One region of the Aeromonas sp. MR16 genome, then DNA from elsewhere that is predicted to be linked to it. Evidence: predicted binding sites of a transcription regulator. Region 1 holds the regulator's gene; each other region holds the start of a gene.
The links. The regulator LexA, encoded in region 1, represses DNA repair genes until DNA is damaged. The targets are predictions, from matches to a motif close to ANCTGTNTNNNNANACAGNT.
Positions count from the first base shown of each region.

Region 2: the regulator LexA is predicted to act here: its motif matches at 3,640-3,659, upstream of dinB (DNA polymerase IV).
Region 3: the regulator LexA is predicted to act here: its motif matches at 3,190-3,209, upstream of MM194_RS14725 (DUF4250 domain-containing protein).
Region 4: the regulator LexA is predicted to act here: its motif matches at 3,198-3,217, upstream of ruvA (Holliday junction branch migration protein RuvA).

Region 1 covers NZ_JAKZFK010000036.1:22,826-30,212, forward strand. Annotated here, with positions in the region: gene ubiA (4-hydroxybenzoate octaprenyltransferase) at 1-245, shown strand, start outside; gene plsB (glycerol-3-phosphate 1-O-acyltransferase PlsB) at 379-2,802, opposite strand; gene lexA (transcriptional repressor LexA) at 3,016-3,642, shown strand; gene MM194_RS19175 (hypothetical protein) at 4,070-4,360, shown strand; gene MM194_RS19180 (SCO family protein) at 4,578-5,204, shown strand; gene dinF (MATE family efflux transporter DinF) at 5,227-6,585, shown strand; gene trmL (tRNA (uridine(34)/cytosine(34)/5-carboxymethylaminomethyluridine(34)-2'-O)-methyltransferase TrmL) at 6,636-7,100, opposite strand; gene MM194_RS19195 (ATP-binding protein) at 7,170-7,387, opposite strand, start outside.
Region 2 covers NZ_JAKZFK010000003.1:76,965-84,351, forward strand. Annotated here, with positions in the region: gene MM194_RS04310 (transcriptional regulator GcvA) at 1-92, opposite strand, end outside; gene MM194_RS04315 (methyl-accepting chemotaxis protein) at 376-2,517, opposite strand; gene dinB (DNA polymerase IV) at 2,585-3,637, opposite strand; gene MM194_RS04325 (hypothetical protein) at 3,767-3,973, shown strand; gene nqrM ((Na+)-NQR maturation NqrM) at 4,054-4,278, opposite strand; gene MM194_RS04335 (FAD:protein FMN transferase) at 4,290-5,327, opposite strand; gene nqrF (NADH:ubiquinone reductase (Na(+)-transporting) subunit F) at 5,331-6,554, opposite strand; gene nqrE (NADH:ubiquinone reductase (Na(+)-transporting) subunit E) at 6,572-7,168, opposite strand; gene MM194_RS04350 (NADH:ubiquinone reductase (Na(+)-transporting) subunit D) at 7,172-7,387, opposite strand, start outside.
Region 3 covers NZ_JAKZFK010000020.1:38,705-46,091, reverse strand. Annotated here, with positions in the region: gene MM194_RS14730 (glycogen/starch/alpha-glucan phosphorylase) at 1-2,407, opposite strand, end outside; gene MM194_RS14725 (DUF4250 domain-containing protein) at 2,803-3,000, opposite strand; gene MM194_RS14720 (cell division inhibitor) at 3,234-3,725, shown strand; gene MM194_RS14715 (fumarate hydratase) at 3,950-5,473, opposite strand; gene pabB (aminodeoxychorismate synthase component I) at 5,769-7,067, shown strand; gene MM194_RS14705 (CoA pyrophosphatase) at 7,118-7,387, shown strand, end outside.
Region 4 covers NZ_JAKZFK010000030.1:8,438-15,824, reverse strand. Annotated here, with positions in the region: gene MM194_RS17930 (3'-5' exonuclease) at 1-379, opposite strand, end outside; gene MM194_RS17925 (proline--tRNA ligase) at 574-2,298, opposite strand; gene MM194_RS17920 (hypothetical protein) at 2,528-2,905, opposite strand; gene ruvA (Holliday junction branch migration protein RuvA) at 3,271-3,885, shown strand; gene ruvB (Holliday junction branch migration DNA helicase RuvB) at 3,946-4,965, shown strand; gene cydA (cytochrome ubiquinol oxidase subunit I) at 5,909-7,387, shown strand, end outside.

The sequences.
Region 1 (7,387 bases):
GTCGCCAGGACAAGCGGATCATCGGCGTGCTGCAGCTGGCGACCCTGCTGATCCTGCTGCTGGTGGGCCAGCTGATGGCGCTCGGCTCGGGTTACTACTGGGGCTTGCTGGGGGCGGGGGCGCTGTTCGTCTATCAGCAGCGGCTGATCCGGGAGCGGCAGCGAGAAGCCTGCTTCAAGGCGTTCCTTAACAACAACTACGTGGGGGCGCTGGTGTTGCTGGGGGTGGCGAGTCACTACCTTTGAGTCAGCGCGGCGCCACCGCGTGCTCACCCCGGGGTGAGCAACATTTGTGAAAAAGGCCGCATCTTGATGCGGCCTTTTTATTTCCAGTTATTGCTTGTCAGCCGGCGGCTATGAGGGTTGCCTCGTTACGGCATCAAGTCCGGTTGCCCGCTTCGATGGTGCGCCGGATCTTGGTGCTGAGCAGCGGCACTATGTTGTCGGCCAGCGCCTGGAAGCGGCCCAGATCCGGCTTGCAGCCCGTATCCAGATAGCCTTCGCTGCGCAAGGAGTGGATCAGGGTGCTGAACAGCTTCTGGTCGAAGAACTCGGGGGCGTTGATGCCGTGCAGGGTGCCGAGGCGCTCCGCCATCATCAGGCCATCCGCCTCCAGCTGCTCCGCCTCGATATAGGGCTGGGCCAGCACCCGGGTCAGCACGATGGCGTAGCGTTGCAGCGTTTCCTGAATGCTCTCCGCCAGCAGCAGCAGGCGCATCTGATTGACCGGGTTGACCCAGTAGCCGCTCTCACGCTCCTCGATGAGCTGCTGGCGTTGCAGTTCGGCCAGCAGGGCATCGACCAGCGCCGGCAGTTCGTCCTCCTGGTAGCGCAGGAACAGCTCCGTCTTGAGCAGCGGATAGATGTCGACGCAGCGGGCGACGATCTCGCCGCGGGAGATCCCCTCGCAACGCTCGATCAGGGCTGCCACCAGGGAGGGCAGGGCGAACAGGTGCAGGATGTTGTTGCGGTAGTAGGTCAGCAGGATCGCCTGATAGCGGTCCAGGCTGACTATCTGACCGAGCTTGTCCTCGCTCACCTCGAACTTGTTGAGCTCCATGGCCTGATCCAGCAGGATCTTGGCGTCTTCGTCCGGCAGGGTGCTCTGCGGGCTGTAGGGCACCTGCTTGAGCAGGTCCAGATAGGTGTTGAGTTGAGCCTGCAGCTCGTCCCGGGTCAGGGCATGGCGCTCGGCGGCCAGCAGGGCCAGGGCGCTCAGGGTCAGGCCGTTGACGGCGGCGGCATCGTTGATCCGGGTCATCAAGAGCTCGGCCAGCTGATTGACGGTGGAGGCCATCCACTCCGGGCGCTCTTCCTTGCCTATGCTCTCCTTCCAGTGCGGTACCTGCTCGCCGAGGTAGCTGTTGAGGGTCAGCGGCTCTCCGAAGTTGACGAAGCCACGGCCATAGTTGCGCAACTTGCGCAGGATGCCGAGCACCTGCAGGAAGCTCTCTTTCTCCTTGCGGCTGCCCTTGAGCTCGTTGTGGTAGGTGTTCACCTCCATCACGTGCTCGTAGCCCAGATAGACGGGCACCAGGGTCACCGGCCTGTCCAGCCCGCGCATCATGGCCTGCAGGGTCATCGCCAGCATCCCGGTCTTGGGCGGCAGCAGGCGGCCGGTGCGCGAGCGACCCCCTTCGGTGAAGAACTCCACCGAGTAGCCCTTGGCAAACAGCAGGTTCAGGTATTCACGAAATACGGTGCTGTAGAGCGGGTTGCCCTTGAAGGTGCGGCGGATGAAGAAGGCGCCGCCGTGGCGGAAGATGGGGCCCGCCGGCCAGAAGTTGAGGTTGATGCCGGCCGCTATGTGGGGCGGCACCATGCCCTGGTGATAGATGACGTAGGAGAGCAGCAGGTAGTCCATGTGGCTGCGATGGCAGGGCACGTAGACGATCTCGTGGCCTTCCTGCGCCAGCTGGCGTACCCGCTCTGCGCCATTGACCGACAGGCCGCGGTAGAGCTTGTTCCACAGCCAGCCGAGGAAAGTCTCGCCGAGGCGGATCAGCCGGAAGGAGAAGTTGGAGGCGATCTCGTCCATGTAGCCGTGGGCGCGCTTCTGGGCCTTCTCCAGGCTGATGCCCTCGCGTCTGGCCTCTTCTTCGATGGCCTGCTGGATCACGCTCGAATCCAGCAACTGCTTGAACAGCAGGTTGCGGTTCGGCAGCTTGGGGCCGGTGGCGGCCAGCTGCTGACGGCTGAAGTGGATGCGCGCCACCCGCGCCAGCTTGTGGGCGATGGCCTCGTCGGTGCCGTGCTTGTCCGCCATATGACGCAGGGAGAGCGGCGGGGAGAAGCGCACCAGATTCTCGCGCCCCTTGAGGATAACGATCAGTGCCTTCTTGAGCCGGTTCGGCGCCAGACTGCTGATGATGTTCCAGCCGGAGGCCTCTTCGCCTTCGCGACCCGGGGCGCGGCCCCAGAACAGGGTGACGGGCACGACCTGGATATCCAGCGCCGGATCCTGCTTGTGCAGATCCAGCAGCTGATGAAATTCTTGCAGGAAGGGGAGCGGCTTGGTGCGTTTGCCAAACAGGGGCGGTGGCCGATCCAGGCAGACGTAGCGCGGCAGCAGCTGACCATTCAGCTCAAGGGGCGTGAAGGGGCCGGGCAGACCGAGATCCTCGCAGCACTGCTGCAGGGTCATCAGATCGGTGATCGAGCTGGTCTTCAGGGCATAGACAATGGGTCTGGCCGGGTCCAGATCCAGTTCCGCGATGGGGTTTTCCGGCAGGCTCTTGTGGTTGACCAAGCCGCTGACCGGCCATTGCAGAATGGCTCTGGAAATCTTCTGTCCGATGGACATGGGTGTCTGCTCTCCAAAAAAATGCGGCGTGAGCATAACAAATCACCGCTGGCTTGTCGCCGAGAGGTACGATGAGTGGCGCTACAGATCAAGGATGGGCCATTTTGTGAAAGAAGTGCGACAAGGGCACGACAAATATCAGCAACGCCTTGCCTTGGCCACAGCACTGTATATACTGCCAGTGTGCTGTATAAAAAGACAGGTGCCCATGCTATGAAACCCCTTACTCCCCGCCAGGCTGAAGTGCTGGAGCTTATCAAGGCGAACATGAGCGAGACCGGTATGCCGCCGACTCGTGCCGAGATCGCCCAGAAGCTTGGTTTCAAGTCGGCCAATGCGGCCGAGGAACATCTGAAGGCCCTGGCCAAGAAAGGGGTCATCGAAATCATGCCCGGTACCTCCCGCGGCATCCGTCTGCTGATCGAAGAAGAGGAAGCCGCACCGGAAGAAAGCGGCTTGCCGCTGATCGGCAAGGTGGCCGCCGGTGAGCCTATCCTGGCCCAGGAGCACATCGAGAGCCACTACCAGGTGGATCCCGCCCTGTTCCATCCGCGGGCAGACTTCCTGTTGCGGGTACAGGGAATGAGCATGAAGAACATCGGCATCATGGATGGGGATCTGCTGGCGGTGCACAAGACCCAGGACGTGCACAACGGTCAGGTCGTGGTCGCCCGCCTCGATGAGGATGTCACCGTCAAGCGCTTCCAGCGCAAGGGCAGCCAGGTGTGGCTGCTGCCGGAGAACGAAGAGCTCGCGCCCATCGAGGTGGATCTCGCCAGCCAGCATCTGACTATAGAGGGACTGGCGGTCGGCGTGATCCGCAATGCCGACTGGATGTGAGATGCAGGCATGAGCTCTGATAGACGGCCTCCTTTGGGAGGCCGTTTCGTTTCTGCTGTTTGCCCCGAGCTCTGATACCCACCATTTTCGTCGCCATCCTCTGTCGCAACAGAAAGCAGCAAAGAGAGCGCAACTAAAGAGAGTGCCGCCACACAGCTGGCATTTCGGATATATCCTTTGATGAGGCACGGTACGCCGTTACCGGGCCACGGGATCTGCCATGATCCGGGTTGTTGCCTGAACCGGCCAGCATAAGGTCGCAGGGATGCATCACTGGCACCGCCAACGCGGTGTCGGGTAGAAGGGAGAGTCGTCAGGGGGCTCGCAGTCCATGACCTGGAACGACTCAGTCAGTACGTGACTGTGTTTTGCCTGTCATCCTGGCAGGACACTAGTTGACGTGGCCTGTTGAGCAAGGAGGACAGGTATGGCTTCAAGCTCGCCATGGGATCCGGGTCTGGCCGCAGCGCCCGCATCCTCCATCACCCGGTTCATCAAGGGCAGTCGGATGACGTGGTTTTATGCGCTCTGGGTCTATCACAAGGGGAATGGCTGGACCATCTGGCTGGGGTGTCCCAAGGACAAGATTGTCCACCTGGTTCGTCTGTTTCGCCGCCACCACGACATAGGATTGCCCAATGCACCCTGGGTGGCCCCCGTCGTTCCGCTGCACGCCGTGGCCCGGCGCCCTCAGGCGCAGCACCGGCGGCGACCCTGATCCACTTAGCCAACATTGTGTGTGAGCCCCACCTGATGTGGGGCTTCTGTTTTTTCCCATCTGCGATGAATACTGAGGGCCAGTACCACCCCTTGTTGGGCCTCTTTGTGCCCGATATCCGGACTCCGGGGTAGCCAGAGATAGGAGGGCCCGGGTTACAATGCACCTCCACCGGGCCCGCCCAACGGCTGATTAGACTAGCAAGGCTCTGTTTTATATGATTAAACCACGTTATCCCCTGCTGTTTCTGTTACTGGTCGGCAGCATGATGGTTGCATACAGCTGGAGCCAGCCTTCCCCACCCGAGCAGGCCGACTATTATCCGGTGGGACGGGATATCAATCCTTTCACCCTCACCGACGGCGATGGCAAACCCTTCACCGCAGCCAACCTGGTCGGGCATTGGACCTTCCTGTTCCTCGGCTACACCTATTGCCCGGACATCTGCCCGACCACGCTGGCGGATCTGCGCTCCGTCTATCCGGAACTGCAGCACATAGCGCCTGGCAGTCAGGTGGCCTTCATCTCGGCGGATCCCCAGCGCGATGACAGTGCCCGACTCAAGCAATACACCAGTTTCTTCCAGCCAGAGTTCAAGGCGGCCACCGGCCCTCACAACCAGCTGTTCCCCTTCGTGCGCAACCTTGGTCTCGTCTACTCCATCGTCGATCACGGGAACCAGGATTACCTAGTAGACCACTCGGCCTCGATCGTGCTGATCAGCCCGGAGGGCAAGCTGACGGCCGTGTTCCGCCCCCAGATGGAGCCTGGCCAGGTGCCCCACGTGGCCATGAAAACCCTGGTCTCTGACTTCGCGCGGATAGTGCGGCTGGCCGACCAGTGATGCTCAGGAATGAGACCTGCCCATGCTGATCCCGCACTGGTTGCGCGATCCCCGGCGTCACAGCGCCGTGTTTGTACTTGCCCTGCCGATGGTGTTCTCGAACGTCACCACCCCGTTGCTCGGGCTGGTGGATACCTGGGTGATCGGTCATCTCGGTCAGGCCTGGTTTCTCGGCGGCGTCTCGGTCGGGGCGACCCTCATCAATCTTCTGTTCTGGCTGCTTGGCTTCCTGCGGATGTCCACCACAGGGCTGACCGCACAGGCCTACGGGGCTGGCAGTGCCGAGGGGCAACTGGACACCCTGGCGCGGGCCTTGGGGCTGGCGATCGGCCTGGGAATGGCGCTGTTGCTGCTGGTGTTACCCTTGCTGCCGGCCCTCATTGCGCTGAGCGGCGGCTCCCCCGAGGTGCAGGGCTATGCCGCAGAATATGTGTCGGTGCGGATCTGGAGCGCCCCGGCGGCCCTGTGCAACCTGGTCATCATGGGTTGGCTGCTGGGCATGCAGGACGCCCGCAGCCCCATGTTGCTGCTGATCCTGAGCAACCTGGTCAACATGGTGCTGGATACCTGGTTCGTGCTGGGCCTGGGCTGGCAGGTGAAAGGAGTGGCCGCCGCCTCGCTGCTGGCGGATTACAGTGCGCTGGGGGTCGGGCTCTGGCTGGTGAGCCGCCGGCTGCGCCACCTGTCTGTGTGGCAGGGGGCCTGGCAGCGCTGGTGGCAATGGTCAGCGCTGCGGCGCCTGCTCGGTCTGAACCGGGACATCTTCATCCGCTCTCTTTGTCTGCAGCTCTGTTTTGCCTTCATGACGTTGCAGGGGGCCAGACTGGGGGATGTGGCGGTGGCCGCCAATGCGGTGCTGCTCAACTTCCTGATGCTCATCTCCTACGGGCTGGATGGCTTCGCCTATGCGGTGGAGGCCATGGTGGGGCGCGCCATCGGGCGTCGGGATCGGCAGGGACTGCGTGAGGCGATCGTACTCAACCTGGGCTGGGCCCTGCTGATCGCCCTCGGCTTCACGCTGTCGTTTGCATTGGGGGGGCAGCTGCTCATCACCCATATCACCGACATCCCGGCGGTGATCGCCGAGGCGAGCCGCCAGCTGCCCTGGCTGGTGGCCATGCCGCTGCTGGCGGTCTGGTGTTTCCTGCTGGATGGGGTCTTCATCGGCGCGACCCGTGCCCGGGAGATGCGCAACAGCATGCTGGTGGCAGTGTTTGCCGGTTTCTTCCCGGTCTGGTGGCTGTGCCAGTCGTGGGGCATCTCCGCCCTGTGGGCCGCGATGGCGGCCCTGATGGCGGGGCGTGGCCTGACCCTTGGCTGGCTATGCTGGCAACTGGAGCGGGATGGCCGCCTGCTGGGTCAAGGCCGGGAACCCGCCTGACGGGATCTCATGGTCTGCGCCGCCTCTGAGAGGCGCAGCGCCGACGGAGGCTAGAGGGACCCCTCATAGCCAAACTGGCGCCAGCTCTCATACACGAAGACCGAGACCGCATTGGCCAGATTCATGCTGCGGCTCTGGGGCAACATGGGGATGCGCAGCCGTTGCTCGAATGGCAGGCTCTCGATGATCTCGGCCGGCAAGCCGCGGCTCTCCGGGCCGAACAGCAGGGCATCCCCCAGGGCGAACTGGACCGCCGAGTGGGCGGGGCGACCCTTGGTGGTACAGGCAAACACCCGCCTCGGTGCCACCGCCGCCAGGAAGTCGGCATAGCTCGGCCAGCGCTTCACCTCGGCAAACTCGTGATAGTCGAGCCCGGCCCGCTTCACCCGCTTGTCATCCCACTCAAATCCCAGCGGCTCGATCAGGTGCAACCGGTAGCCGGTGTTGGCGCAGAGGCGAATGATGTTGCCGGTATTGGGCGGAATTTCCGGTTGATAGAGCACTATGTCGAGCATGGCGGGGTCCTGAGGGCGCAATAAGGGCGCCAGCATACCCAGCGCCCACGGGGATGAAAAGGGGGAGCCTCACGAGATGGGCAGGCGGATGGTAATGATGAGCCCGGTCGGCTGATTGCTGCTGGCCTTGATGGTGCCTCCGTGCTGCTGGATCGCCTCGGCGGCGATGGCGAGGCCCAGCCCGGTGCCACCCGTCTTGGCGTTGCGGGCATCATCGACCCGGAAGAACGGCAAGAACAGCTGTGCCTGCTGCTCCACCGGCACACCCGGGCCATCATCCCGGATGG
Region 2 (7,387 bases), on a different contig from region 1:
AACAGCTCTTCCGCAGCCCGGGTGAAGCTTAAGTGACGAGCCGCGGCTTCAAAGGCCTTCAGTGCATTGAGCGGGGGTAAACGACGAGACATGGGATCGGCCGACGATGAGTTTTTCTAATGGTGCGCATTATAAATTGTCGGTTGCGGGCCGACCAGTGAATAAACATAATTCGCCACGCAATTCGTTGCCATATGGCTCACACTTTTTCTTCCATGTTGGTTTACATGTGATTTTTGTGAGTGGGCCGGCAAAGATTGTGGTGTTGTGTTTCTTCCTCTGCGGGAAGAAAGGGCTAAATCGGACCGATTTAACCCAGTCTGTCATCTGAATGTGTTTGGCGCCTCCGGTTGGATGGCGCCTTTTTTCTCATCCCTACACCCTGAACTGTCCCACCAGTTGCTGCTGCTTGTCCGCCAGCTGCGACAACTCGCGCCCGTTTTCAGCGGACGTCGCCGCCTCGGCCCTGATGGTGTGGCTCACATCGCGGATGTTGCTGACGTTGCGGTTGATCTCGTCCGCCACCCCGCTCTGCTCCTGGGCCGCCCGGGCGATCTGCTCGTTCATCTGGTGGATGGTGGCCACCGCATGGATGATCTGCTCCAGCACGCTGACCGACAGCTCCACTTTGGTAAGCGTCACATCGGCCTGACTGTGGCCCGTCATGATCGCCTTGACCACCGCCTCGGTGCCCGACTGCAGCTGGCCGATCAGGGTCTGGATCTCGACGATGGCATTCTGGGTGCGACCGGCCAGGTTGCGTACCTCGTCCGCCACCACCGCGAAGCCGCGCCCCTGCTCACCGGCCCGCGCCGCCTCAATGGCCGCATTGAGCGCCAACAGGTTGGTCTGCTCGGCGATGCCCTGAATGACGGCGAGGATGTCGTTGATGTTGTCGCTGTTGGCGGCCAGGCGCTCCACCACCGGCTTGGCATCGCTGATGACCGTCATCAGTCGGGACATGGCCGCTTGCGTGTCCGCCACCACGGACTTGCCCTCCTGGGCCGCCGTGTCGGCCTGATTGGCTGCGTTCACCGCCGAGCTGGCGTTGCCCGCGACCTGCAGGGCGGTGGCACTGAGCTCCTCGAACGCGGTCGCCACCAGGTCCACCTCCTGATATTGGGCCTGCATGCCGGCGCTGGTGCGCTCGGCCCCGTGCGCCGCCAGCACGGCGCTGGCTCTGGTGCCCGCCACGGTATCGATCACCTGGCTGATGGTGGACTGCAGCTTGTCCAGGAAGTTGTTGAACCACCTGGCCAGCTCGCCGATCTCGTCGTCCCGCTGCAGAACGATGCGCTGGGTCAGATCCCCCTCACCGCTGGCGATGTCCTTGAGGCGGGCCACCATGGCACGGATAGGCGCGACGATGCGCTGCGCCATCAGCCAGATGCAGAGCAGCCCCAGCAACGAGATGGCGCCGCCGATGAGCAGCTGCGTCACCACGCTGCGCTGGGCCTGATCCTCGAGATCCCCCTGCAACTGCAAGGCGGAGGCGAGCACCACGGCGCGGGGCAGCTCGATATAGATGCCCCACTTGTGATCGGTGCCGCGCATGCTGACCGGCACGAAGGTCTGCAGCAAAGCGCCGTCGGGGCTCCAGCGGGCGACCAGCTCCCCTTTCGCGAGCCAGCCATTCAGATCCGCCGCCAGCCCTTGCTCCTGCTGGCCCAGGGTGTTGCCAAGGGGGATCTTGAACCCCTCGACCCCGGCCACCCGGCCCTCGTGGCTGAGCAGCAGCACCTTGCCTTGCCCGCCGTAGAGAGCCTTGTCCATCTCCAGCACCAGGGTCTGCAGCCTGGCCAGCGAGATATCGACCCCGACCATGCCGAGCAGCTTGCCCTGATCCCGCAGGGGGGCGGTGACCGAGGTCATCAGAACCTCCTGGGTGCCGACCTCGTCGAGATAGGGCTCGAGCAGGCAGAGCGCGCCGGTGCGAATGCTGCACTTGTACCAGTCGTTCTTGGCGCCGCCGTTGGCGGCCGGCTTGTCGTCGGCCAGCGTCGCTTCGTCCATGACTTCCAGCGTCACCTTGCCATCGACCCTGGCCCAGTAGCTGGAGAAGCGCCCCTTGTCGTTGGCCCCGAGCGCCGTCGAGCCCTGGTAGTTTTCGTCCTCCCCGTCGAGCTGGTTCGGTTCGAAGATGCCATAGACCCCGAGCAGATTGTCCGACGACTCCGCCGCATCCTGCAGCTGCTGGTTCACGGCGCCACGCAGCGCCTCGGAGTGGACGAAGTTGTCGGCCGCATTCTTGCGCTGAAACAGAATGCCCTCGGCCAGCAGGGTGACCCTGAAGTAGGCCTCATCGAGGTAGCTGGTCACCCTGGCCGCCTGGGTGGCGCCCATGGCCTGCATCCAGTTTTCTGCCGCGTGCTGCGCCTCCAGGGTGGTGGAGGTGCGCACTTGCTCCTGCATGCGGGCCGCATTGAAGAGGGATGAGGCAACCAGTGCACCGGCACTGGCCAAGAGACAACAACCGGCGATCAGGGTGATCCGTCCCTGAACAGAGAGAGCACTCATGCATGATTTCCTAACGTCTACAGATGTGATCATCTGTATCGGTTTCGGATACAAAAACTTAACTAAATCAGCTGAGATCCAGACTAAGTTGGTTGATTTCCCCGGCACCGGGCAGGCCCACCACCAGACCCAACAGGCGAATGGGTTTTCCTTGAGCCCGTTGTAACCCCTCGTGCAGCAGATCGTGGAACAACCCGGCCTGATAGCCACCCCGTCGATAGACGGTGGTCTGCTGAAAATCGGCAAACTTCAGCTTGATCCCCTGCCCCATCAGCGCCTCGGCGGGACAGGCCCGGGCGAAGCGCAACTCCAGCTCCGGGATGAGCTGGCTCAGCACCCGCCAGCAGGCATCTTCATCCAGCACATCGCTGGCGAGCGTGGTCTCCACCCCGACAGTCTTGCGCACCCGCTCGGCCTGGACCGGCTGCTCATCATGTCCCCAGATACGTCCGGTCAGCATCTCCCCCAGCTTGCCGAAGCGGGCGATCAACTCTTCGCGGCTGATGGCCCTGGCATCCTCGCAGGAATAGAGCCCCTGGGACTCCAGCCGCTCTGCGGTCTTGCGGCCGATGCCGGGCAGCTTGCCGAGGGGCAGTTGGCGCACGAACTCATCCACCTCGCCCGGCGTTATCACGAACAGGCCGTCGGGCTTGCGCTGTTCGGAGGCGAGCTTGGCCAGAAACTTGTTCGGTGCCACCCCGGCCGAGGCGGTCAGCCCCAGCTCGCTGACGATGGCGGCGCGGATCTCGGCCGCCATCAGAGTGGCACTGCCGCCGCAATGGGGGCTGTCGGTGACGTCGAGGTAGGCCTCATCGAGGGAGAGCGGCTCCACCAGCTCCGTGTAGCGCAGGAAGATGGCGCGCAGCTGGCGTGAGACCTCCTTGTAGACGGCCATCCGGCCGGGGATGAGTACCAGCGGCGGGCAGAGCTTCATGGCCAGGGCACTCGGCATGGCGGAGCGTACCCCGAAGCGGCGCGCCACGTAGTTGCAGGTGGAGATGACGCCGCGCCTGTCCGAGGAACCGCCGATGGCCAGCGGCACCTCCCGCAGGGCCGGGTTGTCCCGCATCTCCACCGCGGCGAAGAAGCAGTCCATGTCGATGTGAATGATCTTGCGCATATCACTGTATATATGAACAGTTACCTGCCCCATGCTACCCCAGCCCTGCTATTTCTGCCAGTCACGGCGGGTGTGGCTTGCACATAGACTCCTAAGGCACCGTCACTATGAGACTCAAGGAGGAGAGAGATGAAGGCAATCTGGCTGGGGCTCTGCCTGCTACCGCTGCTCGGCATGGCCAAGGATCATCCGACCGCCGAATGCAGCTGGCTGTTCAAGCGCATCGAGGTGCTGGAGAAAGCCATCAAGAAAGGGGACGAGCTGAATACCAAGGAGGAGCTGGCGCGCTGGAAGGTCGAATTTCGCAAGAAGTCCTGCCAGCAATACGACTACTGAGGCCATAAAAAAGCGAGCCGACCCTTGATTCAACACATGGGTCGGCTCGCTTGCATCAGGCATCCGTGACCAGCGCAGAGTCAGATGATGCGGTTCTCGGTCAGCATCTTGCGACGGGCCTCGGCCTTGGCCATCTTCTTCTTGCGGTTGTCGCAGGGCTCAGGGCAATCACACTCCTTTTCGATCCCGATGGTGCCCAGGCCGCCACAGGAGCCGGAGATGGTCTTCTTCTGGAAGATGTAACCAATGGCCATGGCCACCACCACCGCCAGAAATACCCCGAAGGTAATCAGAAAAATCTGCATGTCATGACCCCTTACTTTTTCACTAAATAGGGTTTGAAGGCATCCGAGTAGGCTTCCTCGAATCCCTCGTCCGTCTTGGTGATGGTGAAGATCGCGATGCCCCGCTCCTTGGCATAGGCCAGGCTCTTCTCGGGCCCCATCACCATGAACACGGTCGCCAAGCCGTCTGCGGTCATGCAGGAGGGATGGATCACGGTCACCGATACCATACGATGCTGGATAGGCTTGCCCGTCACCGGATCTATGGTGTGGGAGAAGCGCTTGCCATCCATCTCGTAGTAGTTGCGATACTCACCCGAGGTGGCTACGCCATTGGCCCCCGGCAGGATCACCTCTTGCACCGAGCCGGCGTTGGCGGTCGGCTTCTCGATGGCGACGCGCCAGGGGTGGCCCTTCCCGTTGACGCCACTGATGCGCAGCTCACCGCCGATCTCCACCAGGTAGTTGCGCGACCCCAGGGATTCCAGGTACTCGGCCACCTTGTCCACCCCGAAGCCCTTGGCGATGGCGGAGAGATCCACGTAGAGATCCGGGATGTCTTTTTGCAGGGTGTCCGCGTCGGCGGAGGTCAGGACGTGCAGGTTGCCGAGCCCGGTCTTCTGGCGAGTCTGGCTGATCAACTCATCGGACGGCACCTTGGTCGGCTTGGCATCCGGCCCGAAGCCCCACAGATTGACCAGGGGACCCACGGTCACGTCCAGCGCACCGCGGCTCTCGCGGCCGATGTGAATGGCCTCGGTCACCACCCGCGCGGTGTCGCGGGAGACCACCACAGGGGTCGGCCCCTTGTGCTGGTTGAAGCGCGACAGCTCGGAGTCCGGTCGGTAGGTCGACATCTGATCGTTGACCCGCTCCAGCAGCACATCGATCTCGGCCTGCAGCTTGGCCGCATCCGGGGCGGCACCGTCCGCCACCTTGATGGAGTAGTAGGTGCCCATGGTGCTGCCGGTGATGTGCGTCTCGGGGTTGGCTTTAACCGCTTCCTGACCACAAGCCGTCATGAAAAAAGCTAGCCCGAAGGCTAGCCAAGTCTTTACAACACTGTGCATGGATTAACCACCAAAGTCATCCAGGAGGATATTTTCGTCTTCAACACCGAGGTTTTTCAGCATGTTAATGACGGCAGCGTTCATGACGGGAGGTCCACACATGTAGAACTCGCAATCTTCCGGCGCCTCGTGGTTCTTGAGATAGTTCTCGAACAACACGTTGTGGATGAAGCCGGTGTAGCCATCCCAGTTGTCTTCCGGTTGCGGATCGGACAGGGCGACGTGCCACTGGAAGTTGTCGTTCTCGGCGGCCAGCATATCGAAGTCTTCGACGTAGAACATCTCGCGCTTGGAACGGGCACCGTACCAGAAGCTCATCTTGCGCTTGGTCTTCAGGCGACGCAGCTGATCGAAGATGTGGGAGCGCATCGGCGCCATGCCTGCACCACCGCCGACGAACACCATCTCGGCGTCGGTGTCCTTGGCGAAGAACTCGCCGAAGGGACCGGAGATGGTCACCTTGTCACCCGCCTTGAGGTTGAAGATGTAGGAAGACATCTGACCGGGAGGGGCGGTCCAGTTGCTGGGCGGTGGGGTCGCGATCCGCACGTTCAGCATGATGATGCCGAACTCTTCCGGATAGTTGGCCATGGAGTAAGCACGAATGATCGGCTCGTCTACCTTGGACTCCAGTTCGAAGATCTTGAAGCGATCCCAATCCCCGCGATATTCCTCTGGAATATCGAAGTTTTTGTAGTGCACATGATGTGCAGGGGCTTCGATCTGGATATAACCACCGGCGCGGAACGGCACGCTCTCGCCGTCCGGGATCTGCAGCTTGAGTTCCTTGATGAAGGTGGCCTTGTTGTCATTGGAGATGACGGTACAGTCCCACTTCTTCACCCCGAAGATCTCTTCCGGCAGCTCGATGTCCATGTCGCCACGCACAGTGACCTGACAGGCCAGACGCTCGCCGTGACGGGCCTCGCCCTTGCTGATGTGATCGAGCTCGGTCGGCAGAATATCGCCGCCGCCGGCCTTCACCCGCACCTTGCACTGACCACAGGAGCCACCGCCGCCACAGGCGGAGGAGACGAAGATACCGCTGCCGGCCAACACGCCGAGCAGCTTGCCACCCGCCGGGCTGGTGACAGCCTTGGCCGGGTCGCCGTTGATGCTGATTGTCACGTCACCGGCGGTCACCAGCTTGGACTTGGCGAACAGAATGACTGCTACCAGGGCCAGCAGGATCACGGTGAACATGACCACACCCAGAATAATTTCCATCTATATTTCCTTTCCGATTACAGGGAAATACCAGAGAAGGACATGAAGCCCAGCGCCATCAGACCCGCGGTGATGAAGGTGATGCCCAGACCACGCAGGCCTTCGGGGACATCGGAGTACTTCATCTTCTCGCGGATCCCTGCCATCGCCACGATGGCCAGCATCCAACCGGCACCCGAGCCCACGCCATAGACCACAGACTCCACGAAGTTGTAGTCACGTTGCACCATGAAGGAGACGCCACCGAAGATGGCGCAGTTCACGGTGATGAGCGGCAGGAAGATACCCAGGGCGTTGTAGAGCGCAGGGAAATACTTGTCCAGCGCCATCTCCAGGATCTGCACCAGCGCCGCGATCACCCCGATGAAGGTGATGAAGCTCAGGAAGCTCAGATCCAGGCCGGACACCAGGGCGCCATCTTTCAGGACGTAGTTGTAGATCAGGTTGTTGGCCGGCACGGCCACGGTCTGTACCACAATGACGGCGATACCCAGACCCATGGCCGTCTTGACCTTCTTGGACACCGCCAGGAAGGTACACATCCCCAGGAAGAAGGAGAGCGCCAGGTTTTCGATGAAGATCGAACGAATCAACAGACTCAGATAGTGTTCCATACCTTAATCCTTTGCCTCCACCTGCTTGGGATCCTTGGTGCGAACGCCCCAGATGATCAGACCAATGATGAAGAATGCACTCGGCGGCAGCAGCAGCAGGCCGTTAGGCACATACCAGCCACCATTGTTCACCAGCGGCAGCAGCTCGATACCGAACCAGGTGCCGGAGCCCAGGATTTCACGCACGGTGGCCACGACCAGCAGCACGGCGCCGTAACC
Region 3 (7,387 bases), on a different contig from region 1:
TGAACTTGCCCATGGTGGCCGAGTTGATGATCGCCTTCTTGGCCCAGAGCGCCGGATCCCGGTACCAGGTATCGATCAACTTGTGCGCATCCGAGTAGGCGGCAAAGTCCGCCAGCGTTAGGTAAGGATCGCCCCCTTCCAGCAAGGAGCGCTTGATGGAGGAGAGCTCGCCCGGACGACCCGGTGTGAAGTAGTCAGTATCGAACCAGTCCAGCACCGCCTTGAGCTCGGAGTTGGCATAGTAGAAGTCATAGGGGTTGTAGCCCCGCGTCTTCAACGCTTTCACCTCGTCCACGTTCAGACCGAAGATGGCGCAGTTCTCTGCGCCCGCCTCTTCCGCGATCTCGATGTTGGCCCCATCCAGCGTCCCTATGGTGATGGCGCCGTTCAGTGCCATCTTCATGTTGCCGGTACCGGACGCCTCGTAACCGGCGGTGGAGATCTGCTCGGAGACATCGGCCGCCGGGATCAGCTTCTCGGCCAGGCTCACGCGGTAGTTCGGCATGAACACCACCTTCAGCTTGCCCTGGATGCGGGCGTCATTGTTGACCCGCTCGGCCAGCTTGTTGATGGCGTAGATGATGTCTTTGGCCAGGCGGTAACCGGGCGCCGCCTTGGAGCCGAAGATGAACACCCGCGGGTGCATGTCGTAGTCCGGGTTTGCCAACAAGCGGCGGTAGAGCGCCATGATGTGGATGAGGTTCAGCTGCTGGCGCTTGTACTCGTGCAGGCGTTTGATCTGGATGTCGAAGATGGCTTCGGCGCTGACATCGACTCCGGTCTCGGCCTTGATCACCTTGACCAGCTTCTCCTTGTTGTGACGCTTGATGCGCATGAACTGCTGCTGGAACGCCTCGTCGTCGGCAAACTGGGTGACGGCGCGCAGCTTGTCCAGCTGCAACGGCCACTCCTTGCCCACCACTTCGTTGTAGAGCTCGGCGAGCTCGGGGTTGCAGGCCAGCAGCCAGCGGCGTGGGGTCACGCCGTTGGTGACGTTGCACATCTTTTCCGGCCAGAGCGCGGCGAACTCGGGGAACAGATCCTCTTTCACCAGCTTGGAGTGGATTTCGGCCACGCCGTTGACCTTGGAGGAACCGATCACGCACAGGTTGCCCATGCGCACCTTGCGCACAGCACCTTCCTCAATGATGGAGAGCTTGGCCTTGATGGCATCGTCCCCCGGCCACTTGGGCTCGACCAGCTTGTTCAGGAACTGGGCATTGATCTCATAAATGATTTCGAGGTGACGGGGCAGCACCTTCTCAAACAGGCTGACCGACCACTTCTCCAGCGCCTCTGGCAGCAGGGTGTGGTTGGTGTAGGAGAACACTCGATAGCAGATGGACCAGGCGGCGTCCCAGGTCAGATCCTCTTCATCCACCAGCACCCGCATCAGCTCGGGGATGGCCACTGTCGGGTGGGTATCGTTGAGCTGGATGGCGATCTGGGCGGCGAAGTTGGTGAAGTCGCTGCCATGGGCGCGCTTGTAGCGGCGCATGATGTCCTTGATGGAGCAGGCACAGAAGAAGTACTGCTGGATCAGGCGCAGCTCTTTGCCCGCATCGGTGTCATCGTTCGGGTAGAGCACCTTGGAGATGGTCTCGGCCTGGGCTTTTTCCGCCTGGGAGTCGATGTAACCGCCAGCGTTGAACACATCCCAGTCGAAGAACTCGGAGGCACGGGATTCCCATAACCGCAGTATGTTGACGGTATGGCCACCGAAGCCCACCACGGGGATATCCCAAGGCACCCCTTTGATCTTGCGACCGGCGTGCCACACCTTCTTCAGGCCGCCATTGTCGCCGAACACCGTCTCGACGTAGCCATAGAGCGGGATCTCCTGCACGGATTCCGGGCGGCAGATCTCCCAGGGGTTGCCATATTCACGCCAGGAATCCGGGCGCTCGATCTGGCGGCCATCCTGGATTTCCTGACGGAACAGGCCGTGTTCGTAGTGGATGCCGTAGCCGACCGCCGGGTAGTTCAGGGTGGCCAGGGAATCGATGAAGCAGGCGGCCAGGCGGCCCAGGCCACCGTTACCGAGCGCCATGTCGGGTTCTTGTTCACAGAGGTCGGTCAGTTCCAGACCGAGTTCACCCAGTGCCTCTTCGCAGGTCTTATACAAGGAGAGGTTGTGCAGGTTATTGGAGGTCAGGCGCCCCATCAGGAACTCGGCAGAGAGATAATGAATGGCACGGGTATCTTTCTTGAAATGCGTCTGCTGAGTGCGGGTCAGGCGTTCGTACACCTGTTCGTTGACGGCGGCGGCGGTCGCTTTCCACCACGCTTCTGGCGAGGCTTTCTGTTCGCTTGTCCCCAAGGTAGAACGCAGGTGACGCACGATACTCGCCTTGAGCTGATCTTTATCCAGTTGGAGATCCTGGTCTGTCTTCTTCTTGGTAGCCATAAACCATTTTCCTTCGTTACAAATAAAAATTGTTATCCCATTCGGGACCGGCGCTGTTGTTATCTCATAATATGTTCCGGCGTGGGCATACTAGCTAAAGCCGTTGGTTTAAAAGTTAACGTGAGTCACACTTTAACGCATAAAGATGACAGTTAAAGCATGAAAACCCTTTCCTTAAATTCACCTGAATGAAATAAAAATACAGATAAAAATCATGCAGTTAATAATTAATTGCCAAGATATTCTCATGAATAGGTTTTCAGTGATTGCACACGTCTGAAAATACGTGAAAATAACGCCGAGCACTGCGGGCGCTGAAACCGGTTTCAATGTTCGGGGCATCCGTCAGGCAATAAAAGGAAGGTGCCCCAGTTGGGGCACACTTCGTGAGCGAATTAACCATGGGCCTTGAACTGGTTGCTCATGGGATCATAGTGATAGCCAATCTGCTGCAGACGCGTGGCCAGCTGATCCTCTGTCATGTCGTAGTAGGCCAACAACTCTTCCAGACCATCGCACTCCAGCCGCAGCTTCTCGTTGATGATCCCGAGCAGAATATTGGCATCCAGCCGTTGCAAGGTGCTGACATCCATCTTGGTCTCTCCTCTTCCCATACAGACTGTATAACCATGAGCGCCTGCCCTTGCTTTGTCCATAGTGCAAAAAACACCCACCTCATCTTTGATAAAAATATCCTTTTCATTCAATCAAGTAGCTCATCGCCTTGTTAATCCGCTCACATTTTTAACCACAAATGACTTGTCACCGACATGAGATAGAACTACTGTATACACATACAGCATGGTTATTCATACAGGATACTAATATGAGCCAGCCCCTGAGTCACCTCCCCTCCTCTCCCTCTGTCGGCCTGATCAATCCTTGGCCCACCCGCCATCAGGGCAAGCTGGAGCATGAGCCTCGACTGGCTGGTGATCTTGATGAAGCGCCGCTGCTTGGCGAGCTGGGGCGGCTGAGCCAAGGCGATAGCGGCTGGATCCTGCTCATCGCACCGCCGGGGCTGCCCGTGGCCGAGCAGTGGCAGGCACAGGGGATCAACCCCGCCCGAATACTGGTGGTGCACGGCGCCAAGATCAAAAACTGGCAGAGGGTACTGGAGCAAAGCCTGGGCAACGGCCACTGCGCCGCCGTGCTGACCTGGTTACCCGAGCAGATAGCGCTCGATCGCCTCAAGCTGGATACCCTGGGCCAACGCACCGGCGTGTTGACTCGCTTCTTCAACCCCAAAGATGCGCCTCTCCCTGTCCAGAGCGGCCCCCTCTGCTACGGCGGGCAGGACATCTACCTCAATCATTGAGCATTGCATTTGTTGCACTGCCTCGTATCGAAGAGGCGCTTTCTGAAGATGCCGTGATCACGTCCTCCCCTCTTCATCGATAGCGACTGAGCTTTCAGACACAAAACACGAGACATGAAAAAGAGGCGACCCTGAGGTCGCCTCTTTCGCCGCACTTGTCACCAGACAACACAGCGTTACTTCGTCATTCTGCCATCAAGACAGGATTGCTCCCACAATGGGGATCAGGAGAGCTTGACGTCCAGCTCGGCAATCTTGGCCGACCAGTAAGCCGGGCCCGTCTCGTGGATGTTGTTGCCAAGGGAGTCGACCGCTACCGTCACCGGCATGTCTTCAACCTCGAACTCATAGATGGCCTCCATCCCCAGATCAGCGAAGGCCACCACTCGCGCCTTCTTGATGGCCTTGGCCACCAGGTAGGCGGCGCCGCCGACTGCCATTAGGTAGACGGCCCTGTGCTCCTTGATGCTCTGCACCGTCTTGGGACCGCGCTCCGACTTGCCAATCATACCGATGAGGCCGGTCTCCCCCAGCATCATGTCGGTGAATTTGTCCATCCGGGTGGAGGTGGTGGGGCCAGCCGGGCCAACCACCTCGTCACGGACCGCATCGACCGGGCCCACGTAATAGATGAAGCGGTTGGTGAAGTCGACCCCTTCCGGCAACCCTTCCCCATTCTTGAGCATGTCGGCGATGCGCTTGTGGGCCGCGTCGCGACCGGTCAGGATCTTGCCGGAGAGCAGCACCGTATCGCCGCTCTTCCAGCTGGCGAGCTCAGCCTTGGTGATGCCGTCGACGTTGACACGGCGCACGTTGCCACCGGACTCGCGGGTGATCTCCGGCCAGTCTTCCAGTTTCGGCGGGATCAGCTCGGCCGGACCAGAGCCGTCCAGCTCGAAGTGAACGTGACGGGTGGCGGCGCAGTTGGGGATCATCACCACCGGCTTGGAGGCGGCGTGAGTCGGGGCAGACTTCACCTTCACGTCCAGCACGGTGGTGAGGCCGCCCAGGCCCTGGGCGCCTATCCCCAGCTTGTTGACCCTGTCGTAGAGCTCGACTCGCAGCTTCTCTTCGGTGGTCTCGGGACCCCTGGCGATCAGCTCCTGAATGTCGATGTGCTCCATCAGGGCTTCCTTGGCCAGCACGGCGGCCTTCTCGGCGGTACCGCCGATGCCGATCCCCAGCATGCCGGGCGGGCACCAGCCGGCCCCCATGGTCGGCACCGTCTTCAGCACCCACTCGACCACGTCGTCCGAGGGGTTGAGCATCACCATCTTGGACTTGTTCTCGGAGCCACCGCCCTTGGCGGCGATGCTCACCTCCACCTTGTCGCCTTGCACCATGTCGATGTGCACCACGGCCGGGGCGTTGTCCTTGGTGTTCTTGCGACTGCCGGCCGGATCGGCGAGCACCGAGGCGCGCAAGGGGTTGTCCGGGTTGGTGTAGGCGCGGCGTGTGCCCTCATCCACCATCTCCTGGACCGTCATGTCGCTGTCCCACTGCACCTTCATACCAATCTTGACGAAGCAGGTGACGATGCCGGTGTCCTGGCACAGGGGGCGATGACCCTCGGCGGACATGCGGGAGTTGATCAGGATCTGGGCCAGCGCATCCTTGGCGGCCGGGTTGATCTCACGGTCATAGGCGGCCTTGGCGGCCTGGACGAAATCGAGGGGGTGGTAGAAAGAGATATATTGTAGGGCGTCGGCAATGGAATCGATAAAGTCCTGTTTTTTAATGATGCTCATATCATCCTCACTGGTCCTCGTCTCGGTCAGGCCGAGCGAGGGCTTCCATATGAGCCGAGCCTTCGGCGGGCGGCGGGTGCGCACAGAGCCGGCAGACAACGGCGTGTTTTTATAACGGTGTTTTCTGAAAATGCCGGCCGCCATGATACGCTTGGGCACCCGTACCGGCTAGGGAGCTGGGTGCAAACTGTTGCCTGTGTAACAAAAAATGAAACCAAGACTGCATATCCACCATTTCGATCCACAAACATCGCTGCACGCCCTGTTTGCCCGGCTGCAACACCAACCCTGGGCCATGTTGCTGGAGTCAGCCGGCCCCCAAGGGGCAGATAACCGCTTCGACATCCTCAGCGCCGATCCACTCGCCACCCTGGAGACCCGGGGAGCCAGCACCCTTATTCAGCGTGCAGGTGCGACCGAGCATCAGGATGAGGATCCCCTCAGCCTGCTCGCCAGCACGCAACAAGCCCTGTTGGGGCCGCTGGATCAGGAGCAGAGCGAGCTGCCCTTTATCGGCGGCGCGCTCGGCCTGTTTGGCTACGATCTGGGGCGGCGCTTCGAACGGCTGCCCACGCAGGCAGAGGCGGATATCCAGTTGCCGGACATGGCGGTGGGGATCTATGACTGGGCGCTGCTGCGGGAGATCGCCACCAACCGCTGGCAACTGGTACATTGGGGGGACGAGGCCGGGCTCACCCGTCGGTTACGCTGGCTCGAGGCGCACAGCGCCTCCCCGTCGACCTCTCAGATGCCGTTCTCGCTGACCGGCCCCTGGCAGAGCAACATGAGCCGGGCCGAATATGGCGACAAGTTTGCACGGATCCAGGCCTATCTGGCGGCGGGGGATTGTTATCAGATCAACCTGACCCAGCGCTTCAGCGCGCCCTATCAGGGGGATGAATGGGCGGCCTATCTCGCCCTCAGCGCGGCCAACAAGGCCCCCTTCTCGGCCTTTATTCGCCTGCCGGATAGCGCCATTTTGAGCCTTTCGCCTGAGCGTTTCCTGCTGCTCGATGGCCGCCACATCGAGACCAAGCCCATCAAGGGCACCCGCCCCCGTCACAGCGATCCCGTTATCGACCAAAAGAGAGCCGAGGAGCTGGCCGGCGCCGACAAGGACAGATCGGAGAATCTGATGATCGTGGATCTGTTGCGCAACGACATCGGCCGGGTGAGCCGTCCCGGCTCGGTCTGCGTGCCACATCTGTTTGCGGTGGAATCCTTCCCCGCCGTGCATCATCTGGTCTCCACCATACACGGCAAGCTGGATGCCCGTTGGCAGGGAGTGGATCTGCTGCGGGCCTGCTTCCCCGGCGGCTCCATCACCGGCGCCCCCAAGATCCGGGCAATGGAGATCATCGAGGAGCTGGAGCCGGTGCGGCGCAGCGCCTACTGCGGCAGCATCGGCTACCTGAGCCAGCACGGCCGGATGGATACCAGCATCTGCATCCGCACTCTGATAGCGGAAGCCGGCTGGCTGCACTGCTGGGCGGGGGGCGGCATCATCGCCGACTCGGAGGTGGACAGCGAATATCAGGAGACCTATGACAAGGTGGCTCGCATCCTGCCGCTGCTGGATGCGCTGGGCTCATGATGCCGATGCCCGCAGACCATAAGGAACCACGCCTCGAGATGGATATCGAGATAGACAGCGCCGATCTGCTGACCCGCTTCCTGCTGCAACGCCCGGCCCCGGCCCATCGACTGATGCTGGCCGGGCTCAAACCGGCGGCCGTCCTGCTTCCCCTGGTGGAGCGACCCGACGGGCTGCAGCTATTGCTGACCCGCCGCAGTGCACAGTTGCGCCACCATCCGGGGCAGATAAGCTTCCCGGGCGGGCGCCAGGATCCCGAGGATGAGAGTCTGATCCACACGGCGCTGCGGGAGACCCAGGAGGAGCTCGGGATCCCCGCC
Region 4 (7,387 bases), on a different contig from region 1:
GTCTCGACAGCAGCAAGGAGCAGGCGAACTGCCCAGGATAGTGCGCCGACAGCCGCTCTATTTCAGCATCCAGAAAGCGCTTGTCGAAGGAGGCATTATGGGCGACCAGGTTATCATCACCGATAAACTCGACGAAGTCCGCCATCACCTCGCCGCAAGGTGGCGCCTGTTTCAGCATGGCATTGCTGATCCCGGTATATTGCTCAATAAAGCTGCTGACGTTAAAACCGGGATTCATCAACGCCGAAAAACGCTCACTGATATGGCCGTTTTCAATCCGGACGGCACCAATTTCTATCGCTCTATCACCTTGTCCTGGTGAGAGCCCGGTAGTCTCGAAATCGAGTACGACAACGGTATTGGCTAAGGCAGTGGACATAATCTCTCGGGCAATCTGGATAAAGAACGTCAGTCTAGAAAATCTGCTACTTCATGTACAGCGCAATATCGCGATACAACTGGAGCCTTGTGTTTGTGATGAGCAGCAGCGACAGGCAACATATAAAAAGCCCCGAGTGCGATTCACACCCGGGGCCTTTTATCGAAAACGAAAAGCAGAGTTAGCAGGCGCTATTAGCGACCCAGCTTGCCCTTGAGCAGGGCGACGATGTCGTTGATCGCCACTTCCTGCTTTTCGCCGGAGCGGCGGCACTTGTACTCCACCACGCCGTTGTCCAGACCGCGCTCGCCGATGACGATGGCGTGCGGGATTCCGATCAGCTCCATGTCGGCGAACATCACGCCCGGACGCTCCTTGCGGTCGTCGAACAGCACGTCAACGCCAGCGGCCTTCAGCTCGGCGTAGAACTGTTGCGCCTGCTCGGCGACGCGCTCGGATTTGTGCATGTTCATCGGCACTATGGCCACTTCGAACGGGGCTATGGCGTCCGGCCAGATGATGCCGTACTGATCGTTGTTCTGCTCGATGGCGGCAGCCACCAGACGGGAGACCCCGATACCGTAGCAACCCATCTCCATGGTGACGGACTTGCCGCCCTCGTTCAGCACGCTGGCCTTCATGGCCTCGGAGTACTTGGTACCCAGCTGGAATATGTGGCCCACTTCGATACCGCGCTTGAGCAGCAGGGTGCCCTGGCCGCAGGGGCTGGGGTCGCCTTCCACCACGTTGCGCAGATCGGCCACTTCATAGGTGGCGATGTCGCGATCCCAGTTGGCACCGGTCAGGTGGAAGCCGGTGTCGTTGGCGCCGCAGACAAAATCGGCCAGATGGGCGGCGCTTCGATCGGCGATGATGCGACCGGCAAAGCCGACCGGACCGATGGAGCCAGCGTCACAGCCGGCGGCGGCCTTGATCTGCTCCTCGCTCGCGAAGGTCAGTGGGTTGGCGACACCCGGCAGCTTCTCGGCCTTGATCTCGTTCAGCTCGTGGTCGCCACGCAGCACCAGGGCGATGACGGCCTGCTGGCCGTGCTCGTCCGCCTCGGCCAGCACCAGCAGGGTCTTGGCGATGGCAGCCGGCGCGACACTCAGGAAGGCGGCCACTTCATCTATGGTGTGCACATTCGGGGTGGCGACCTTGGTCAGGACCAAGGTGGCTGCGGCGCGCTCACCGGCCGGTGCAAGGGCCTCGGCCATCTCGATGTTGGCGGCGTAGTCGGAGCTGTCGGAGAAGGCGATCAGATCTTCACCGCTCTCGGCCAGCACCTGGAACTCGTGGGAGCCGGTGCCCCCGATGGAGCCGGTATCGGCCTGCACCGGACGGAAGTTCAGGCCCATGCGGGTGAAGGCGGCGCAGTAGGCGGCATGCATCCGTTCGTAGGTCTCGATCAGCGATTCCTTGTTGATGTGGAAGGAGTAGGCATCCTTCATCAGGAACTCGCGACCGCGCATCACGCCGAAACGGGGACGGACCTCGTCGCGGAACTTGGTCTGGATCTGGTAGAGGTTGAGGGGCAGCTGCTTGTAGCTGTTCACCTCGTAACGGATCAGGGAGGTGATCACCTCTTCGTGGGTCGGGCCCAGCACGAAGGGACGGTTGTGGCGGTCGGTCAGACGGCACAGCTCGGGGCCGTAGTCGTCCCAGCGGCCGGACTCCTGCCACAGCTCGGCCGGTTGCACCACCGGCATGGAGACTTCGATGGCACCAGCATTGTTCATCTCTTCGCGAACAATGTTCTCGATCTTCTTCAGTACCCGCAGGCCGGACGGCAGCCAAGCATACATGCCGGAGGCCAGTTTGCGGATCATGCCGGCGCGCAGCATCAGCTGATGGCTGACGACTTCCGCGTCGGAGGGGGTTTCCTTGAGAGTGGAAAGCAGATATTGGCTGGTACGCATCGCGATGGACCTTAAACGTGGGACGGGCCGCCTGGCCCTGGATAAATTCAAGGGCGGAATTTTAACATGGGTCACTGCCCTAATGCGATTATCTGTTCGCGATAGAGAACGAATACGCGCTATTCGTGAGTAACGGCCTGTGCTTGTGAGCAGGTGATGAAAGAAAAAGGCAGAATAACAACAGGGCGGCCTGGGGGCAGGCCGCCCTGTTCAGAGGAGGGGACCTGACTTAGCCAAGGTAGTCGATCATGATCTTCGATACCTTGCCATCCAGGCCATTATGGTAATGGCTGGTAACGACCACGTTGCCACCGTCCAGATTGGCGCTGCTGTTGAAACTGCTGACGATGACGGAGTCGGCAATGGGGCCCTTGACCAGGATCTGGGCCCAGTCATCGTCGGTACTGGCTGAAGGGCTGTCATAGACCTTGATCAGGGTGATGCCAGGAAGACCCTCCAGCTTCAGGGAGCGGGCTTCATCGTTGCTAAAGCCATGGTCTCCGCTCTTGCAGTTGATGTTGTAACTCGCACCACCGCTGAGGGTATTGCCGACTTGATCCTGAGTGGCGCCATTGCCTTCCCAAAAACTGATTTGTCCATTAGCCATCTTGCTCTCCTTGCGCTGTGCTGCGCGTGACAAAGGTGAAGGAAAACCATTGAGCCTCATTCAGATCTCTTTGGCGGATTCAGACTAGTCAGCCAGAGGTATATAGTCAGGTCCAATTGACGATGTTTTTTGTAATGCTTTGAATTTAAATGAATTAAAGATGATGGTTGAACCGGATCCGCCTTGGGGTTGCCGGGCAGGGGCGGATCAGGGGGATTTTCCTCCCGATTGGGAATAAGCCGGGGAGGAAGCCGATCGCGCGGGGCGGGGATACCATGGGCCTGCCGCCCTATGCTGGATACTTATCCAGTTATTCTTTATGCTATGACCCAATTTGAAAGAGTCTGCGTGGCGAGGAAGAGAACATGATTGGTCGCTTGAGAGGCGTTGTGATTGAGAAGAATCCCCCTGAGGTGTTGATCGAGGTCGGGGGCCTGGGCTATGAGGTGCAGATGCCCATGAGCTGCTTCTACGATCTGCCCGAGCTTGGCAAGGAAGCGACCCTTCACACCCACTTCGTGGTGCGTGAAGACGCCCAGCTGCTCTATGGCTTCAATCACAAGCAGGAGCGGGCGCTGTTTCGCGAGCTGATCAAGACCAACGGGGTCGGCCCCAAGCTGGCGCTGGCCATTCTCTCCGGCATGACGGCCACCCAGTTCGTGCTGAGCGTCGAGCGCGAGGAGATAAGCTCCCTGGTGAAATTGCCCGGCGTGGGCAAGAAGACCGCCGAGCGACTGGTGGTAGAGATGAAAGACCGTCTCAAGGGCTGGGTCAGCCACGATCTCTTCTCCCCCGCCGCCATCAGCTTGCCCGCCCAGGAGAGCCAGCTGCGCGCCCCCGATGCGAGCGAAGAGGCAGCCAGTGCCCTGGTGGCACTCGGCTACAAGCCGCAGCAGGCGAGCCAGATCGTTAGCAAGGTGGCCAAGGATGGGATGTCGGTTGAGTCGATCATCCGTGAATCCCTGCGTAGCCTGGTGTGAGGATGAACATGAATCAAGCAGCTCGCCCTGTCTCGATCTTCGGTGTGCGTGGGGTTATGCATGATTGAAGCGGATCGTCTTATCTCGGCCACCGCCATCGGCGGGGGGCGTGAAGATGAGGTCATCGATCGGGCCATCCGTCCCAGGAAGCTGGCGGATTACACCGGTCAGGATCCCGTCTGCGCCCAGATGGAGATCTTCATCGAGGCGGCGCGCCAGCGCGGGGAAGCGCTCGATCATTTGCTGATCTTCGGCCCGCCCGGCCTTGGCAAGACCACGCTCGCCAATATCGTGGCCAACGAGATGGGGGTCAATATCAAGACCACCTCGGGCCCGGTGCTGGAGAAGGCCGGGGACTTGGCGGCGCTGCTCACCAACCTCGAGCCGAACGATGTGCTGTTCATCGACGAGATCCACCGTCTCAGCCCCGTGGTGGAGGAGGTGCTCTATCCGGCCATGGAGGACTACCAGCTCGACATCATGATAGGGGAGGGCCCGGCCGCCCGCTCCATCAAGCTGGATCTGCCTCCCTTCACCCTGATCGGCGCCACCACCCGGGCCGGCTCCCTGACCAGCCCGCTGCGGGACCGTTTCGGTATCGTCCAGCGGTTGGAGTTCTACAACGTCAAGGATCTCACCGACATAGTCGCGCGCAGCGCCCGCTGCCTCGGACTCGAGATGTCGGGGGATGGGGCACTGGAAGTGGCCCGCCGCTCCCGTGGCACGCCGCGTATTGCTAACCGCTTGTTAAGACGGGTGCGGGATTTCGCCCAGGTGAAGTCCGATGGCCGGATAGACGGATCCATAGCGGCTCGTGCCATGGACATGCTGGACGTGGACAACGAAGGGTTCGACTTCATGGACCGCAAGCTATTGTTGGCTGTCATCGACAAGTTTATGGGTGGCCCCGTTGGCCTCGACAACCTGGCGGCGGCCATAGGGGAAGAGAAAGACACCATAGAGGATGTGCTGGAGCCTTATCTCATCCAGCAGGGCTATTTGCAGCGCACTCCCAGAGGGCGGTTGGCGACCCCCAGAGCCTATGCCCACTTCGGCCTGCAACGGCCGGAAGAAGGATAAACACAGCTGATTGAACAAAAACCGCCTCCAGGGGCGGTTTTTTACTATTCTGACAAAAAAAAGCCCACGGCACAGGCGGTGGGCAAAGACAATTCAGGATGGATGTTCACAGACAGTGAGCGCGTCTGGAGACAGGCCGGGAAAAAAACAAAGGAGCCGTCGCGAGGCCTCAGAGTCGGTTCATTTGATAGAGCTGAACGAACGAAAGCTTGTAGTAACGTATGGTCTTGGCAACAAACTTTTTCATCATTAATCCCAACAAACAGGTTCGAAATGTTCATCGAATACGTACCGGGAACCCAGATTGACCGGCCTGTATCCAGAGGTATGCCCTCACTGCGAGGCGCATTGTAGGAGCTCTTCCCAGGCCGGACAAACAAGAAATTCTATGCGTTTCAGATTAGATTAAGTAATTAATGTTTTTGGGCGTCGTCAAGCATAAACATGTGTTTTTGTTGGTTTTAAATTGAAAGAAGGGTGGCCTGTGCGATTTTGTAAATATCGAGTTGATGAGGCCGTAAATACTCAAGAGTTTTATTTTTTTAACAGAATTGAAACTAATCTGATGTTATTTAAAATTGATTTAAATCAATCAGTTATGACTTGATGTTTTTTGTGAGCAAGCTCTCATAATTAGTGATTATCGATCTTTAAGTTGCCCCAAAAAGGCATGTATTGGTGATGGTTTTACATTGATTTCAATCAAATAAAGGTGATATAAAACAGCGGTCATTATAGGCGGGAATAGAATCACCACTAATGTTTACCAGATGTTAAACATTAGCTTTTTTTGTTCTTGTATATTGCCTTGTTGTTAATGTGGTGGCATTCGAATCTGGTCATCGGTATCAACCGAGTTATGACCGACCATTCGGGGACTTCCAACGGAAGCATTGTCCTTAAAACTTAAAATAGCCGTGCCAATAATCGGTGAGGAAACATCATGATTGCTGAGCATGTGGTAGACCTATCGCGGTTCCAATTTGCCGCGACGGCCCTTTATCACTTCCTGTTTGTACCCCTGACGCTGGGGATGGCCTTCATCCTGGCGATCATGGAGTCTGTCTATGTGATGACCAACAACACTGTCTACCGGGACATGACCAAGTTCTGGGGCAAGTTGTTCGGGATCAACTTCGCCCTCGGGGTCACCACAGGGCTGACCATGGAGTTCCAGTTCGGTACCAACTGGGCCTACTACTCCCACTATGTCGGCGATATCTTCGGGGCTCCGCTGGCCATCGAAGGGCTGATGGCCTTCTTCCTGGAGTCCACCTTCGTCGGTATGTTCTTCTTCGGTTGGGATCGCCTCAGCAAGCGCCAGCATCTGGCTGCCACCTGGTTGATGGCGCTCGGGACCAACCTCTCCGCGCTCTGGATCCTGGTCGCCAACGGCTGGATGCAGAACCCGGTTGGTGCCGAGTTCAACTTCGAATCCATGCGCATGGAGATGGTGAGCTTCGCCGATCTGGTGTTCAACCCGGTTGCTCAGGTCAAGTTCGTCCACACGGTCGCGGCCGGCTACACCACGGGCGCCATGTTCGTGCTGGGTATATCTTCTTATTACCTGCTGAAGAATCGTGATGTGGCCTTCGCCCGTCGCTCCTTCGCCATCGCCGCCGCCTTTGGCATGGCCTCCATCCTCTCCGTGCTGGTGCTGGGTGACGAGTCCGGTTATGAGACGGGTGAAGTGCAGAAGGTGAAACTCGCGGCCATCGAAGCCGAGTGGAACACCGAGCCGGCGCCGGCCTCCTTCACCCTGTTCGGTATCCCGAATCAGGAGGAGATGCGCACCGACTACGCCATCAAGATCCCCTATGCCCTCGGCATCATCGCCACCCGTTCCCTGGATACCCAGGTAACTGGCCTCAAGGATCTGAAGAGCGAGCACGAACTGCGCGTGCGTAACGGCATGGTCGCCTACGACCTGCTGACCAAGCTGCAATCCGGTGACAAGTCCGACGATACCCGCGCCCGCTTCGACGAAGTGAAGCAGGATCTGGGCTACGGTCTGCTGCTCAAGCGCTACACCCCCAACGTGACCGACGCGACTGACGAGCAGATCAAGTCTGCTGTGGATGATTCCATCCCGCAGGTGGCCCCGCTGTTCTTCGCGTTCCGCATCATGGTGGCCTGTGGCATCGCCATGCTGCTGCTGATCGGCATCGCCTTCTACGACAGCACCCGTCACCGCATCGGTGAGCGCAAGTGGCTGCTCAAGAGCCTGCTGTGGGGGATCCCGCTGCCCTGGATCGCCATCGAGTGTGGCTGGTTCGTGGCGGAATACGGTCGTCAGCCCTGGACCATCGCCGAGATGCTGCCGACCTCGGTCTCCGCATCCAATATCCCTGCGTCCGAGATCTGGTTCTCCCTGATCGGGATCTGCCTGTTCTATACGGTGCTGCTCGTCATCGAGATGTAC